3 regions of the Mesobacillus subterraneus genome follow, and region 1 is predicted to be linked to each of the others. Evidence: riboswitches for the same ligand, from Rfam matches in the RefSeq annotation. Region 1 holds a riboswitch; each other region holds the start of a gene.
The links. Region 1 has a riboswitch for S-adenosylmethionine ahead of LC048_RS10015 (methionine biosynthesis PLP-dependent protein). Riboswitches for the same ligand answer to the same signal wherever they lie in the genome.
Positions count from the first base shown of each region.

Region 1 (5,324 bases):
GTTCATTTTTTTACCTCCTTTTTTATGAGTTGGTACTACAACTTAATAATAAGAAGATGTTACTTAATTAGTCAATAAATTCTGACTACATTACAATGAAGTTTATGATAGCGCCCTTCTTTAGCTAAAAAATTTTCCCAACATACAAATTCGACATTTTGCGACTTAGTTGTTGAAATGTTCAGATTATTAGAGTATAAATATGATAATCTACTAATGATTATTAGCTAGAATTTGATTTTAGGAGGAGTTTATTTGAAAAAGAAAGTAGTTTCCTTGAGTCTAACGGCAAGTTTAGCATTAAGTGGATTGGTTGCGGCAACAGGCTTTGCGGCTCCAATGGATTCATCTTCAAAAAAATTCACTAAAAGCCATGGCGCTCCTGAATTTGTTGCAGGGAAGCTGACGAATCCATCTCAAAAAGCAGCAAAGGAAGTTGTTCTTGGATACTTAAAAACATCAAAGGGTAAATACAACCTTGGAACAAATGATAGTTTCGTCGTTAAATCACAGGAAGCAGATCAGCTTGGTGGAGATGTAGTCCGACTGCAACAAGTATATAACGGTGTCCCTGTCTGGGGAGCAACACAGGCTGCAAGAGTGGACGAAACAGGAGTTCTTAAAGTCTTCAACGGAACAGTCAGCAAAGGACTCGATAACAAAATCCTAAAGGCATCAAATAAAAAATCCCAAAGAGACGCTATCTCAATTGCTGAAGTGGACTTAGGATTGAAACCTGATTATGAAGTAGCCCCTTCTGCTGAATTGGTTGTTTATCCTGGTGAGGACCAAGCAGTGTACGCATACCATGTCACTTTGAATTTCCTTAGTCCTGAACCTGGGAATTACCAGTACTTTGTCAACGCTGCAACTGGGGAAATCATCAATAAATACAATGCTCTTCACACTGCCGGTAAAAATAATCCTTCAGTGAGTGGAACGAACACTGTAGGTTCTGGTGTCGGAGTCCTGGGTGACACGAAATCATTGAACACTCTCCTTTCCAATGGTTCATATTATTTGCAGGACAATACTCGCGGAAATGGTGTCTTCACTTATGATGCAAAAAATAGGCAGAGAACCCCTGGTTCCCTATGGTTGGACGCCGATAATAACCTGAATGCAGCTTATGACGGTGCAGCTGTAGATGCCCACTATGCAGGCCTAACTTATGATTACTATAAGAATACTTTTGGCCGCAATTCATATGACAACAAAGGCGCAGCGTTGAAATCTACTGTGCATTACGGCAGAAGCTATAACAATGCGTTCTGGAATGGCCAGCAAATGGTGTATGGTGATGGAGATGGCACGACCTTCATCCCGCTTTCCGGTGCGCTTGATGTTGTGGCGCATGAACTGACTCACGCAGTGACGGATTTCAGCTCTGACCTTGTTTATCAGTACGAATCTGGTGCTCTGAACGAAGCGATTTCCGATATCTTCGGCACGCTTGCTGAATTCCATGATAATAATAACCCTGACTTTGAAATCGGCGAAGACATCTACACACCAAACAAAGCAGGTGACGCCCTTCGTTCGATGAGCGACCCAACAAAATACGGCGACCCAGATCACTACTCTGTACGTTATACTGGCACTTCCGATAATGGCGGTGTCCATATCAACAGCGGCATCATCAATAAAGCTGCATACCTTCTGAGCCAAGGCGGTTCACATTATGGAGTATCGGTCCCAGGCGTAGGAACGAGTAAAATGGGTGCGATTTTCTACCGTGCAAACACAGTTTATTTTACTTCTTCAACAAACTTTAGTCAGGCAAGAGCAGGATTGGTACAAGCAGCTAAAGACCTGTATGGATCCACTTCGGCAGAAGTCAACTCTGTCAATAAAGCATTTGATGCAGTAGGAATAAATTAATAGCTTTATATTTAGCGAGACTGGCTCATTTAAAAACGTGGACCAGTTTTTTTTTGTTAAGCGTACACTTTTTTAAGTGTGGCTAACTGCAGGTAGTTTTCTTAATCAAGCTCCAGCGCCCAGACCCTCGAGACGCTTCGGTCCTGGGAATGAAGCCCCTGTTCCACGAAAAGCTGTCATAAAAACAACAGAATCTTGACTGCTTCACCTACATATCCAGAAAAGCTGTCAAAATAGAATCCCTATGCCAGGCTAAACTTTACACCATAGTTACTTTTCACCTATTTACTTCACCGCTTTAATTTAATGATTGACATTCCGTATTAATAGCTGTACTATTTAGAGAAATTTAATAATTCAATATTATGACATCTTATCCAGAGAAGCTGAGGGTTCTGGACCTGTGAAGCTTCAGCAACCTTCAACCATTTTTGTTGAAAAGGTGCTAATTCCAGCAAGTTTTTAAAACTTGGCAGATAAGAAGAATGGCTATTAACTGTAAAGTCTTCTTCTAAAGAAGGCTTTTTTTGTTTTATTAGGGACCTCACACTGCACTGACTTTTTGGATCATTGTAGATTAAGCCCCTTTTAAGTCGATAATCTCGTCTTTTCCCCTAAAACAAAAACTGCCGTCTGACTACAACCAATAGGAGTGAGCAAATTGGCAGAAATGGATACGAAATTAGCCCAGCTTGGTAACAGAAGTGAAACATCTACAGGAGCGGTCAATCCACCAATCTATTTAACGACCGCCTACCGCCATGAAGAGATTGGACAGTCCAGCGGTTATGATTATGTGCGCACCGGCAACCCGACTCGCGAAATTCTTGAGAACGCGATTGCAGACCTGGAGGAAGGTGACCGCGGCTTTGCCTGCAGCTCAGGAATGGCAGCAATTTGGACAGTTCTCTCCTTATTCGAGCACGGGGATGAATGGATTGTCTCAAAAGATTTATACGGGGGCACTTATCGTCTCCTAGAACAAGGCTTCAGAAAGTGGGGATTAAATAGTACATATGCAGACATGGCGAATTTAAACGAAATCAAATCAGCGATCAATCATAGTACGAAGGCTCTTTTTGTGGAAACCCCGACGAATCCGCTCATGGAACAAGCTAATATTGAAGCAATAGCAAAAATAACAAAAGAACACGGTATTTTATTGATTGTGGATAATACCTTCTATACTCCCCTGCTGCAAAAACCAATCACACTTGGAGCGGATATCGTCATCCACAGTGCCACGAAATATCTTGGCGGGCATAATGATGTCCTTGCTGGTCTGATTGTTGCCAGGGGACAGCAGTTATGTGATTCTCTTTTCCTTCATCAAAATGGCGGCGGTGCGGTATTAAGTCCATTCGATTCCTGGCTGCTTATCCGCGGGATGAAGACTCTGGCATTAAGGATGGAACGACACGAGCAAAATGCCAGGGAACTTGTGGATTATTTACAGGGGCACAATGCAGTGAGAGATGTCCTGTATCCCGGAAGAGGCGGGATGATATCCTTCAGGGTTCACTCCTCTGCCATGGTCAATCCATTTTTAAAAAGTCTTTCCACAATCACTTTTGCTGAAAGTCTCGGCGGTGTCGAAAGTTTCATTACCTACCCTGCAACCCAGACTCACGCCGACATTCCGGCTGAAATACGTGAAAAAACCGGTGTGTGTGACCGACTTCTCCGATTTTCGGTTGGAATCGAGAACATGGAAGATTTGATAGAGGATTTGGAAAAAGCTTTTAAAAAGGCGCTTCAGGAGGCAGAAGTTCTATGACTCAGCGATATACATTCGAAACCCAGTTGCTCCATAACAAGCATAAAGTCGATCCAGCAACTGGCGGAGTCAGCGTACCGATCCAGCATGCCTCCACCTTCCATCAGCAATCTGCAGAACAGTTCGGGAAATATGATTACAGCCGCAGCCTTAACCCGACAAGAGAAGCGCTTGAGGAAATCATCTCCGAACTCGAGGGCGGTGTAAGGGGCTTTGCCTTTTCTTCTGGGATGGCTGCCATCTCAACTGCCTTTTTGCTTCTTTCGCAGGGAGATCACGTGATCGTGACCGAAGATGTTTATGGCGGGACTTATCGGATGGTTACACAGGTATTGAACCGTTTTGGAATTGAGCATACTTTTGTCGATATGACTGATCTTGACGCGGTGGAACAAGCGATGAGGCCAAACACAGCATTGCTTTATGCAGAAACACCTTCTAATCCGCTGCTAAAGGTATCAGATATTCAGGCTATCAGCGATATTGCAAAGAAAAACGGCGCCTATACATTTGTCGACAATACTTTCATGACTCCCTACTTGCAGCGACCGTTGGAACTTGGAGCTGATATTGTCCTTCACAGCGCGACAAAGTTTCTGTCCGGCCACAGTGATACAGTCGCAGGTCTGGCAGTAGTTAAGGATGAAGAACTGGCAAACAGGCTTTATTCCCTGCAGAATTCTTTCGGGGCTGTCCTCGGGGTCCAGGATGCATGGCTTGTTATGAGAGGTATCAAAACCCTGTCAGTCAGAATGAATCAATCTCAGGAAAGCGCAAAGAAAATTGCTAGCTTTTTAAAAGATCAGCCTTTAATCAAGAATGTCTTTTACCCTGACCTTGCAGATCATCCGCAGTCAGAGCTTCAGATACAGCAGGCATACGGGCCCGGTGCGGTTCTTTCCTTTGAAATTGAAAATGCTGAGGTTTTATCCAGATTTATAGAACAAGTGAAACTGCCTGTTTTTGCAGTCAGCCTCGGAGCGGTAGAATCCATCCTTTCCTACCCTGCAAAAATGTCACATGCAGCAATGCCACCGGAAGAACGGCAGAAACGCGGAATCGGCGATGGCCTCCTTCGTTTATCAGTCGGACTTGAAAGTGCAGATGACTTGATCGCAGACATTGAGCAGGCTTTGAATTGCATAGGAACTTTAAGCCTACATAAGGAGGAAGTCAAATGAGTTTCCTGAAACGCCTGGAAAATGAAATCTTAATCGCAGATGGAGCGATTGGTACTCTCCTCCACTCATACGGAGCCGGTACCTGTTTTGAAGAATTGAATATTTCCCATCCTGATGACATCATACGAATTCATAAAGCTTATATAAATGCCGGTGCCGATCTTATCCAGACGAACACATACGCAGCCAATTATATAAAACTCGAAAGATATGGACTCGAGGATCAGGTAAAAGAGATTAATAGTGCCGCAGTGAGACTCGCCCGTCAGGCAGCAGGCACAGATGCATACGTCCTTGGCACGATTGGCGGGAACCGCGGAATAAGACCTTCTGCCCTTCCTATTGAGGAAATCAAACGAAGCTTCAGGGAGCAGCTCTACTGCCTTCTCCTTGAGGGTGTGGACGGAATATTGCTCGAGACATTTTATGATATGGAAGAAATCGAGACGGTGTTGGAGATTGCCCGAAAGGAAACGGACCTTCCA
Region 1 covers NZ_CP129019.1:1,953,914-1,959,237, forward strand. Annotated here, with positions in the region: gene LC048_RS10005 (carbon starvation CstA family protein) at 1-6, opposite strand, end outside; gene LC048_RS10010 (M4 family metallopeptidase) at 256-1,881, shown strand; SAM riboswitch class I at 2,252-2,364, shown strand; gene LC048_RS10015 (methionine biosynthesis PLP-dependent protein) at 2,543-3,658, shown strand; gene metC (cystathionine beta-lyase) at 3,655-4,839, shown strand; gene LC048_RS10025 (bifunctional homocysteine S-methyltransferase/methylenetetrahydrofolate reductase) at 4,836-5,324, shown strand, end outside.

Region 2 (5,324 bases), 1.3 Mb from region 1:
GTTCATAATCTGTTGGTTACCGGAATATCAGGCAACGGGAAATCATCCTTCGTCAACACCATTGTTGGGGAAGAACTGATAACGGCACCAACTGCTGCTGTCATCCGGTTCAAGCAGGAGGAGAATCCGGAAATCCAGGAGATTACGGATACAGACGTCCGCCAAATAACGGATATCGAGGACTTCAAGAAAGCGGCAGGAGTTCGCCGTCAGAACCATAAAAATGAAACAATCATTGATTTCAAAGCAGAGTTCCCATTCCTGCGGGATCACGAATTAGCACTGATTGATACTCCTGGAATCAACAGTAACAACTATGACAAGCATCCATTGTACAATTACTTGAGATTTGCTGATAGTCTGCTTTTTGTGCTCAATGCAAATGATCCTTTTACGGAAAAAGAAAGGGAAGTCCTCTTGAAAATTTCAGAGTACTTCCCTGATCTCCCTATACATTTCCTGTTGAATAAAATAGATGTGATATACAGTCAGCAGGAGGTAATTGATGTTTTTGACCAGACATGGGCTGAAATCAGCCAATACTATCCTGATTCGAAAATGTTTGCTTTCTCATCTAACTATGATACAGGCAAGCAACTGAGGGATTTCTCTGATTTCATCCAAACAAACAGAAGTACAGTCGACTTCGAGCAAGAGCGGACCGCCAAACTGCAATTCTTCGTCAGAAGGGCGATCACGTACTTACTTGATAAACGAATCGAAATTGAGAATAATCATATAGAATCAATCAGCTGGAATGAAGAAATGGTGAGCAAGCTTAACGGAGCCCTCAACCAGCTGGGAGATATTGAGGAAGAAAAGTCACTTTCCATCCAGAAGTCATACCGAAAAATCAAGGATGAAACCCGTGCGGAAATCATCGAGAAGATTCCTGATATATTGCGTGGGTGTTCGGAATGGGTGAAGGAGGACAGCGATTTCGGAAAAATACATGCCGAAATGGACGAAGAAATGAACAAGAGAATCCAGGAATACCTCAATGGAACCGTGCTGCCGAAATTCCATGAAGATTTACGAGGATGGATTCATCATTCGAAGGACGAATTCGACCAAAGCCAAAACTATCTGAATGAAATGGCCGAGGGATTTAACGCGATGTATGGAGATGAAAGGATTTGTCTCGACTGTGATTTCAGGGTACTAGATGATTGGCGCCGCGATGCCGACCGGATGACGAACGGTGTCCATTATGAGAAGGTCAACATCATGAACCGCTCGACTCCTCAGCAGTTCTTCTTGAAAAGCGCTGGAAAACTGCTCGGTGTACTTCCGCAAAACAATGCGATGCTTTATAACAGATACAAAACCTATCTCGAGACTGAAGATTATTATGAAATCGGCGTAACCACTGCAAAAAGATTTCTGCAGCAATTCGAGATTTTTGAAAAATCGATTGAACGCGACGTGAACCTATTCTTCAAAAAACCGTTCAACGAACTCGAAGTAGCCGTTGAAGAAGCAAAATCTGATATCGAGTTTGGAAAGAACGAACTTGAAAAAATGAGAATTAACCCTGAACTGTACCGTGACCCATTAACACTTTATGAAGTAAAACTTCGCCAGTTTGAGTGGATGACCGCAGCAGGCAGGGGTTAAGTAAAAAGGAAGATTCCGATTTGGGGTCTTCCTTTTTTCTTCTACGAAAAAAAGAATATAACTAAATTTTCATAATAATATTGACAATATAAGTATAGGAGTTTAAAGTAAACTTTATCAATTTGCAACATTAACTAAATAAAGAAATTCTCTTATCAAGAGTGGCAGAGGGACTGGCCCTATGACGCCCAGCAACCGTTCCAAATGGAATTGGTGCTAAATCCTGCAAAACAATTACTTGTTTTGAAAGATAAGAGAGGAATCCGACCTTTGTATTCTACTGCGTTTGAAACCTCTCTTTTCTGGAGAGGTTTTTTTATTTGTGTTAGTCAGGCAGATCAATCAAAGGGGGAAATTCAGATGAAAAAAGGAATGAAAAAAGTATTTTTAGGTGCAGTTGCTTCTTCATTGCTGCTGACTGGCTGCGGAGGCGGAGAGACAAAAACGGCCAGCGGTCCAGTTGAAGGAGTTCCGGAACGATTTGCTAAAGGCGAGGAAGTCAAAATCAAAGTCATCCGCAAAATTGGCGGAGATGACCATACGGCGCAATTTTTAGCCGGAGCGAAAGCAGAAGGGGAGGCTCTTGGCTTCAAGGTAGACGTATTCACGGCGAATGGGGACACAGCTAAATTTCATGATGCAATCAATCAGGGGCTCCAGCAGGACTATGATGGATTCATCATTTCCCATGGAGATGACGCGGCAACGGTAGATGACGTAAAGAAATTAGTTGATAAAGGCAAGAGCGTCGTAACTTTCGATTCAAATCCGGAACTGGCTCAGGTCGAAGGAGTCACACTTACATCCCAGGATGACGAGGCTCTCGCAACGCAGGCACTGGACCAGCTTGTGAAGGACCAAAATGGAGAAGCCAATATTGTTTACCTCTGGGTAGATGGCTTCCCGCCAATGGTGAGAAGAAATAAAGTTTACCAGGAAACTCTGAAGGCGAATCCGGGAATCAAAGAGGTTGAGAGATTCGGAGTGGCTGCTGCAGATACAAGCGTCCAGACACAAAACGCAGTGTCGGCTATGCTGAACAAGCATCCAAAAGGAGAAATTGACGCGATTTTTGCAACATGGGATGCTTTTGCGATTGGAGCAGCTCGTGCCATTAAGGAAGCTGGGCGAGATGAAATCAAGATTTACGGAATCGATGTATCCAATGCAGACCTTCAGGAAATCCAGGGAGAAGACAGTCCATGGAAATACACCGCTGCTGTGGATCCAAAACTTATCGGTGAAGTAAATATGAGATTGCTTGCAAAAAAGCTGGCTGGCGAAGAAACACCTGCGAGTTACGATCTCGAAGCATCACTGATTTCACAGGAACAGCTTCAGCAGTCTGAAAATCCAGTGAACATGGTGAATCTTACTGAAATCATCGAAGGATGGGGCAAATCAGACGCATTTTTAGAAGATTGGATGGAGAAATTGAAGGATCACTATAAGAAATAACCATTGAAATGGATGACTGACAAGTTTTATAGCGGAAAAATCTTTTTTATAGCGATATTTTCGATTTTATAGCGAAAATCGAAATTTTATAGCGAAAATCATATTTTTATAGCGAAATGGAAATTTTACTCGATTTTTACCAGTTCAGTCACTCGAAGCAGGCACTCTCAAACTTGGAGAGTGTCTGCTTTGCAGATTGATAGGAGGAACCCGGATGAAACTTCAAATGAAAAGCATCAGTATTGACTGGGAACAGTACTTGCATTTGCCCTGGGCATCACCTATTATAAGCAAAAACATTAGAGTGCAGTTACATACAATGTCGTCACGGCACGATGTTTGTTCGGAAATAATGCGGTCACCAGGATATAGAATTTTCTATATCCTGTTTTCTTTTAAAGGAGAATTAGCATAGGGAGAGAAGTATAAAAATAAACATTCTTGAAGGAGGAATAAAAATTTACATTAAGTCATTTATTTATGTAGGAGAATGGATCTTGTTTTTATCTTTCCTTATTTATGCTCTTACCTTTCAACTCCTGTTTCTGGGGAATATCGCATTGGCTGATAATAATGATGAAGTTGTCTTTTTCCCGATTAGTTACTCACTCATCGTCGTGGCGCTGGGGGTTTTGTTCTATTTTTACATAAAGCATTTGCCAGGCAGCCGTGGATATCGGAAATTCAAGGAAGTCATATGGGGATTATTTTTCATAGCCACTGCAGTCAGCAGCCTGTTTTGGTTTTCAGTGAATGCGGCGGTTTATTCACAAGAGTTGCTGAGTAACCAAGTACTGCTTACCCTCATATTTGCAGTGTCTGCCACGTTGGCAGCTCAAATAGCAATTAAATTTAAAAGGGAAGGCTCAGGTAAAAGCTGAGCCTTTTTCAATCCTCAAAAAATGGTTTGTTCGCATAGTAATACATCCAGCCCATCATGATTCCGCCGCCAATCAGGTTGCCGATCGTCACGGGAATTAAATTGTGAATCACCCCTGTAATAGTAACGGATTGCGGGTCGTCAAGGACCATGCTGATCGCAAAGGTACACAGGTTGGCGATGCTGTGTTCATAACCCGAAATGAAGAAACAGTAGACGAAAAACACCATCGCAAACATTTTTGCTCCGTCGCCTTTCATCGACATCGGCAGGAAGAACGCGAGGCAAACGAGCCAGTTACAGAGAATGCCCCTGAAAAAAAGCTCTGAAGTTGGTGCAAGTGTCTTTTTCTCAGCAACACTCAACAAGAATCCGTTAACGGAATGATCATCAAACAATCCTGTTGTATAAATCAAAAAAGCAAACGCAGCTGCGCCAATGATATTGCCGACATAACTGTAAATCCACATCCTGGCCACCTGAAGCCAGGCCATTTTTTTTCGCAAAGCTGCAAACGTATAGTAAAAGGTGTTTCCTGTGAACAGGTCTCCTCCGCCATAGGCAATCAGGATAATGGCTGCCCCGAAGGTAATGGCAGCTATAGGGTAGGCAAAGGGCGAGTGTTCCACATAAAATGGATTTCCCGTCTTGAACGCAACAATGACCCCAAAGCCGATGAACATCGATGCCAGGGCAGCCCTTGCCAGATAGCGTATTTTGCTTTGTTTAAAAGTTTTTTGCTTTTTTAAGGCCAGTTTTTCGACTTCCTGCAAGGCTTGAACTTCCAAATAAAATCACCCGATTTTCTATATGTAATATGAACCTATTCTTCCTCTAAATCTCATTCATATGTAAATGGTTCCCTCAGACAGCGATAAAAAAACAATATCTTGAATGATTCTTCCATCTGAATAAAAACCAGCAGTGATGGAAGCTGTGTAACTGTCTCTCAAGCCCAAATAATTCATAGATAAGATTATACTTGATTTTGTCTCATAAAAAGTAAAAAAGACTGAATCACAAGGATCCAGTCTTTGCTCTTTTAAAAAGTATCTCTTACGAACTGGGGATTGCGCTGCATCGAGGCAAAAAGGACAATGCCGCTCACGAGCAGTAGTCCGCTTGTCAGGACGAATACCGAGGTGAATCCGAAGTACCCTGCAAGGAAACCGCCGAGCACAGGACCGATAATGTTTCCAAAGAAACGTAGACTCGTGTTATAGCCGAGTACTTCACCCTGCATTGCCACCGGTGCTTCCTGCCTGATATAAGCCACCCTGACAGGGATAATGCCGCCGATGGTGATGCCAAGCAGAAACCGAATCAGGACAAGCTGCCAGATGTTATCCACAAAACCGCCTGGCAAATA
Region 2 covers NZ_CP129019.1:3,272,259-3,277,582, reverse strand. Annotated here, with positions in the region: gene LC048_RS17010 (dynamin family protein) at 1-1,617, shown strand, start outside; SAM riboswitch class I at 1,767-1,874, shown strand; gene LC048_RS17005 (sugar ABC transporter substrate-binding protein) at 1,978-3,075, shown strand; gene LC048_RS17000 (hypothetical protein) at 3,636-3,956, shown strand; gene LC048_RS16995 (formate/nitrite transporter family protein) at 3,964-4,743, opposite strand; gene LC048_RS16990 (MFS transporter) at 4,998-5,324, opposite strand, start outside.
Region 2: another riboswitch for S-adenosylmethionine. It lies ahead of LC048_RS17005 (sugar ABC transporter substrate-binding protein); the one in region 1 lies ahead of LC048_RS10015 (methionine biosynthesis PLP-dependent protein).

Region 3 (5,324 bases), 1.5 Mb from region 1:
ATGACCGCCTCCGTTTCGGCAATCGCTGCTCAAACGAATTTGCTCGCTTTAAACGCTGCGATCGAAGCAGCAAGGGCAGGTGAGGCAGGAAAAGGTTTCGCGGTAGTCGCCGCAGAGGTCAGAAAGCTGGCGGAAGAATCCAACACTGCCACAACACAAATCTTCGACATGGTCAACCAGTTGAAAAGCGGTCTCGCTGAGATTGGGGAGGCAGTGAAAAGAGGCGTTACCATCGCAGACTGGCAGATGGAGTCAATGAATGTAACGATGAGTGCATTTGGAAATATCGAGTCAAAGGTAACCGGCATTTCTGAAAAAATCACCCAGCTTGTCGAAGGTATGGAGGCATCTAAAGAACTGGGTGCCAGGGTCCTTCATAATGTCGAATCCATCAGTGCGGTCGTCGAAGAAACAGCAGCAGGAAGCGAAGAAATCTCTGCTTCCACCACTGAACAATTATCGGCGTTTGACAACCTATCGAAAAAGGTTACTGACTTGAGAAAGCTGACAAATGAGTTGAATGATTCTGTTTCTGTTTTTAAGTTTAATAGATAATTTAGAGAGTATCATAGCCTTAGGGCTATGGTACTTTTTTTATCCGACGTGCTGGTTACTCAATCAGAGGAAGTGTTTTTACCTGCAAAAATGCGACTTGGTCGAATTAATTGGGTATGTGGTCGAATTATTTGAAAAAGTGGTCGAATTAATTCAAAATGTGGTCGGAATATGTGTAAATGTGGTCGAATTAATTACAAATGTGGTCAAAATAACTTAAAATGTGGTCGGGAAAATTAAAAATTCGCCAATAAGTCAAGGGACGAGGAGAATTTTCACTGATCTGAACCTTTTAAAGGGGAAGATGTAAATTAGTGTGGCAATCGACCTGCAAATTAATATGAATTTGACATGCAGTATCGAATATAGGAGTCTATAATAAAATTAAAGCAATAAGATTTATAGAAAGAGACCGCTTTAGGCACCAATAACCAAAGAGAAGGTGAAGTTTTGAAACAACGAGATTTATTCTTAGCGTTTTTTCGCGTGGGAATCCTTGGCTATGGAGGCGGCCCGTCTTCGATTCCGCTTGTACATAAGGAAGTGGTAGAAAAATATAAATGGATGGACTCTGATGAGTTCGGTGATGTCCTTGCTTTGGGAAATGCACTGCCAGGCCCGATTGCTACGAAAATGGCTGGCTATATAGGCTATCGAGTAGGGGGATATCTTGGCATGATCAATGCTCTGGCAGCAACGATGATCCCGGCGATTATCCTGATGATCCTCCTCTTGACCGGCCTGAACTCATACAAAGATGAGCCATGGGTGAAAGGTATGGCGGAGGCTGTTGTTCCAGTTGTTGCAGTCATGCTTGCTGTCCTTACATGGGATTTTATCAAGAAGTCAGGTAAATCAAAGCTTGGATGGGTCTGGACAGCTGTGGCGCTAATAGGCAGTCTGGTTCTTCTTCAATTCTTCAATCTGCATCCCGCTATTTTGATTTTTGTCTTGCTGCTCGGTGCCTTGCTGAAAAAAGACCCTGCTCCAGTTGAAAACAAACAAACAGGAGGGGAGCAGCAATGATTTACTTTCATATATTTTTGGACTTTTTCATTCCCGGGATTTTAGGATATGGAGGTGGACCTGCCTCCATACCGTTAATTGAAAATGAAGTTGTTGACCGCTATGAATGGATGTCTGTCAACGAATTCAGTGAAGTGCTGGCAATGGGCAACGCCCTGCCAGGCCCGATTGCAACTAAGATGGCTGGGTATATTGGATATGCAGAAGGCGGAATCCTCGGTGCTATCGTTGGGGTATTTGCCACGGTCGCACCATCCTTAATCCTAATGATCAGCCTGCTCGGACTTTTAATGAAGTTCAAAGATTCCCCGCGTGTCAAAAGGCTGACAATCGTCGTCCGCCCTGTCATTGCCGTCCTTTTAGGAGTCATGACCTATGATTTCTTTTTCTCTTCCTATGAGGGGGTCGGTCTAATGCAGACCATTCTGATTGGCGGAATCAGCTTCATCCTGATGGAAAAATTGAAAGTCCACCCTGCATATGTCATCGCAGGTTCCCTTGTTTACGGCGCCCTTGTTTTATCGTGAACAAGGGTTTTTCTTTTTTTAAAAACATTTCCTTACTCCGACAATCATGTAAGCGGTGTCATTAAAAAACGCTGAAAAAACTATATTGACAAATATATCAGATAGTTTTAATATTTCAATTATCGAAATTAATTGAATAAGTTACTTATCAAGAGAGACTGAGGGATTAGGCCCTGTGACGTCCGGCAACCTCCTTTTTAGGAAAGGTGCCACTTCCTGCAGAATGAGTTCATTCTGAAAGATAAGTCGTATAGATGTTTACGATGCCTCTTTCTTTGAATGAAAGAGGCATTTTTATTTTTAGCTCTGTTTGTTGATTTCCGTTCCAGGCGCTTCGCTTCCCGAGGGCAGTGGGGGAGCCTCCTCGGCGCTATATGCGTCTGCGGGGTCTCCCTATGACTTGCTCATGCCGCAGGAGTCTATGCGCCTTCCACTACAATCAACACGGTGTAATAACAAGATTGGGCTTTAACAGAGCCTTATTTTTAAAAAACGGGGGTGCAAACATGATTGAAGTGAAAAGCCTGGTCAAGATATACGAAACGAAAAAAGGGTCAGTTACAGGTGTTGACCATGTTTCATTAAAAGTAGCAAAGGGCGAGATATATGGAATTGTCGGTTATAGCGGTGCCGGGAAAAGTTCTTTGATACGATGCCTGAACCTCCTTGAAAAGCCGACATCAGGAGAGATACATATTGACGGAGTAGAGCTTACTTCTTTGAATAAAAATGACCTTAGAAAGGCGCGCTTGAAAATTGGGATGATCTTTCAGCATTTCCATCTTGTCAGCGCAAAGACAGTTAGTGAAAATATTGCATTTGCGTTGAAAGCAGCCGGCCTTCCGAAAGCAAAAATACAGGATAGAGTGACAGAGCTCCTTGATATGGTTGGTCTTTCGGATAAAAAGGATGTCTATCCGGCACAATTGTCAGGCGGACAGAAACAGCGTGTCGGCATCGCCAGGGCGCTGGCGAACAATCCATCAGTGCTTTTGTGTGATGAAGCTACTTCCGCTCTTGATCCGAGCACGACGAAATCGATTCTATCTCTACTTAAAAAGATTAATAGTGAATTGGGGATCACCATTGTCCTCATCACCCATGAGATGGAAGTCGTCAAGACGATCTGTGACAGGATGGCGGTCATGCAGGATGGGAAAATCATTGAAGAAGGCAATGTTTATGATGTTTTCGCGAATCCCCAGCAGACGCTCACAAAGGACTTCGTCAACTCCATCCTTCAATTCGAATTGCCGGAAAGGTTGCTGGAGGAGCGTCAAGGAAAGCTGATCAAGATTTATTTCCAGGGTGAGATTGCTGAAGAGGGTGTCATTTCAGATGTTTTCCAAACCTTTAAGGTGCGCGGCAATATCCTCCATGGGAAAATCGAATATATTCAGGACATTCCACTGGGGATTTTCATCATGGAGGTCACGGGAGAACAAATGGAGATTGAGCGGGCGATTGCCTACATAGCGGCAAGGACGACAAATCTGGAGGTGATTGGTGATGCTGCTTGATAACCTTATTGAACTATTGCCTGAATTGAACAAAGCATTTTTTGAAACAATCTATATGGTTGGCATCTCCATCCTTGTCGCAATAATTGTCGGCTTGCCTACTGGGGTTCTGCTTTTTGTCACTGATAAAGGACTTTTTCTGGAAAATCAAGTTTTTAAAAATATTGCCAGCTTCATCGTCAATATGATTCGCTCGGTTCCATTCATCATCTTGTTGATCGCTCTCTTGCCACTCGCGAATTTGATTGCGGGTTCGACAATCGGGCCGACAGCCGCATCTGTATCTTTATCGGTCGCGGCAATCCCGTTCTTTGCGAGAATCGTAGAACAAAGCTTTCGGGAAATCGATAAGGGTGTCATCGAAGCTGCTGTTGCGACAGGCGCAACGCCGTGGATGATTATTAAAGATGTCCTTATACCAGAGGCTAAGCCTGGCATCGTTCAGGGTGTGACCATCACGATCATCAGCCTTGTTGCCTATTCGGCAATGGCCGGCATTGTCGGCGGTGGCGGAGTCGGTGACCTCGCGATCCGCTTCGGTTATTACAGATACGACAATACAATCATGATCACGACAGTCATCATCCTGATTTGCCTCGTCCAGCTGATCCAGTTTGGCGGAGACAGAATTGCAAGAGTAGTAGACAAAAGGTAAATAATAGGAGGTTCTTTTAAAATGAGAAAATTATTCTTTTCAGTAGTGTTATTTTTATCAATCGGACTGCTCGCTGCATGCGGCAGCGACTCATCATCCAGCGGAGATGCAAAAAAAGTGACATTCGGAGCGACATCCGGTCCATACAGCGATATGGTCTCAAAAGCCATCAAGCCACTTCTTGAGAAAAAAGGCTATGAAGTGAAAGTAGTCGAGTTCAGCGATTACATCCAGCCGAACCTGGCATTGTCAAAGGATGATCTTGACGCTAACCTGTTCCAGCACAAGGTTTATATGGAAAACTTCGCGAAAGAACATAAGCTTGAACTATCGGAAGTCATCGTCGTGCCAACAGCGCCAATGGGGATTTACTCTAAGAAGTTCAATTCACTGGATGAAGTTGCAGAGGGTTCTGCCATCGCGATTCCAAATGACCCGACAAATGCAGCACGCGCCTTCTTGATTCTTGAAGACGCTGGCTTGATTAAGCTTGACCCTAATGCTGACCCACTTACCGTTTCTGAAAAAGATGTAAAAGACAATGTCAAGAAACTGCAGTTCAAGCCAATTGAAGCAGCACAGCTTCCAAGAGCAGTAGATAGCGTCGACCTTTCAGCTGTACCTGGCAACTTTGCGCTTGCAGCAAAAATGGACCTGCTTGAGGCACTGCAGCTGGAAAATATGCCAGACCAATACCGCAACCGTGTCGTCATCAATACAAAAGACGAGGATGCCCTATTTGCAAAGGACATCAAAGAAGTCGTAGAATCTGCAGAATTTGAAGAAATCATCGATGAAGAATTCAAAGGCTTCGGAAAGCCAGAATGGATGAAGTAAAAGACCCATAATAATGAAGTCCCGGCGCCAAGCTCCCGGGACTTTTCCTTTTTTATAGCTTTCTCACCTATATATTGGGTAAAATATTGAAGAGACTCTTTTTGGTAGGCTCTATAGTTCTTTTATAGTAGAATCTGCACTAACTAGTCAAATGATGCTGCAGAGCAAAAAAGGTCCGACAGAATAAATCTATTAGCCAAAATG
Region 3 covers NZ_CP129019.1:434,669-439,992, forward strand. Annotated here, with positions in the region: gene LC048_RS02130 (methyl-accepting chemotaxis protein) at 1-555, shown strand, start outside; gene LC048_RS02135 (chromate transporter) at 1,006-1,581, shown strand; gene LC048_RS02140 (chromate transporter) at 1,578-2,108, shown strand; SAM riboswitch class I at 2,251-2,356, shown strand; gene LC048_RS02145 (methionine ABC transporter ATP-binding protein) at 2,615-3,628, shown strand; gene LC048_RS02150 (methionine ABC transporter permease) at 3,618-4,283, shown strand; gene LC048_RS02155 (MetQ/NlpA family ABC transporter substrate-binding protein) at 4,305-5,120, shown strand.
Region 3: another riboswitch for S-adenosylmethionine. It lies ahead of LC048_RS02145 (methionine ABC transporter ATP-binding protein); the one in region 1 lies ahead of LC048_RS10015 (methionine biosynthesis PLP-dependent protein).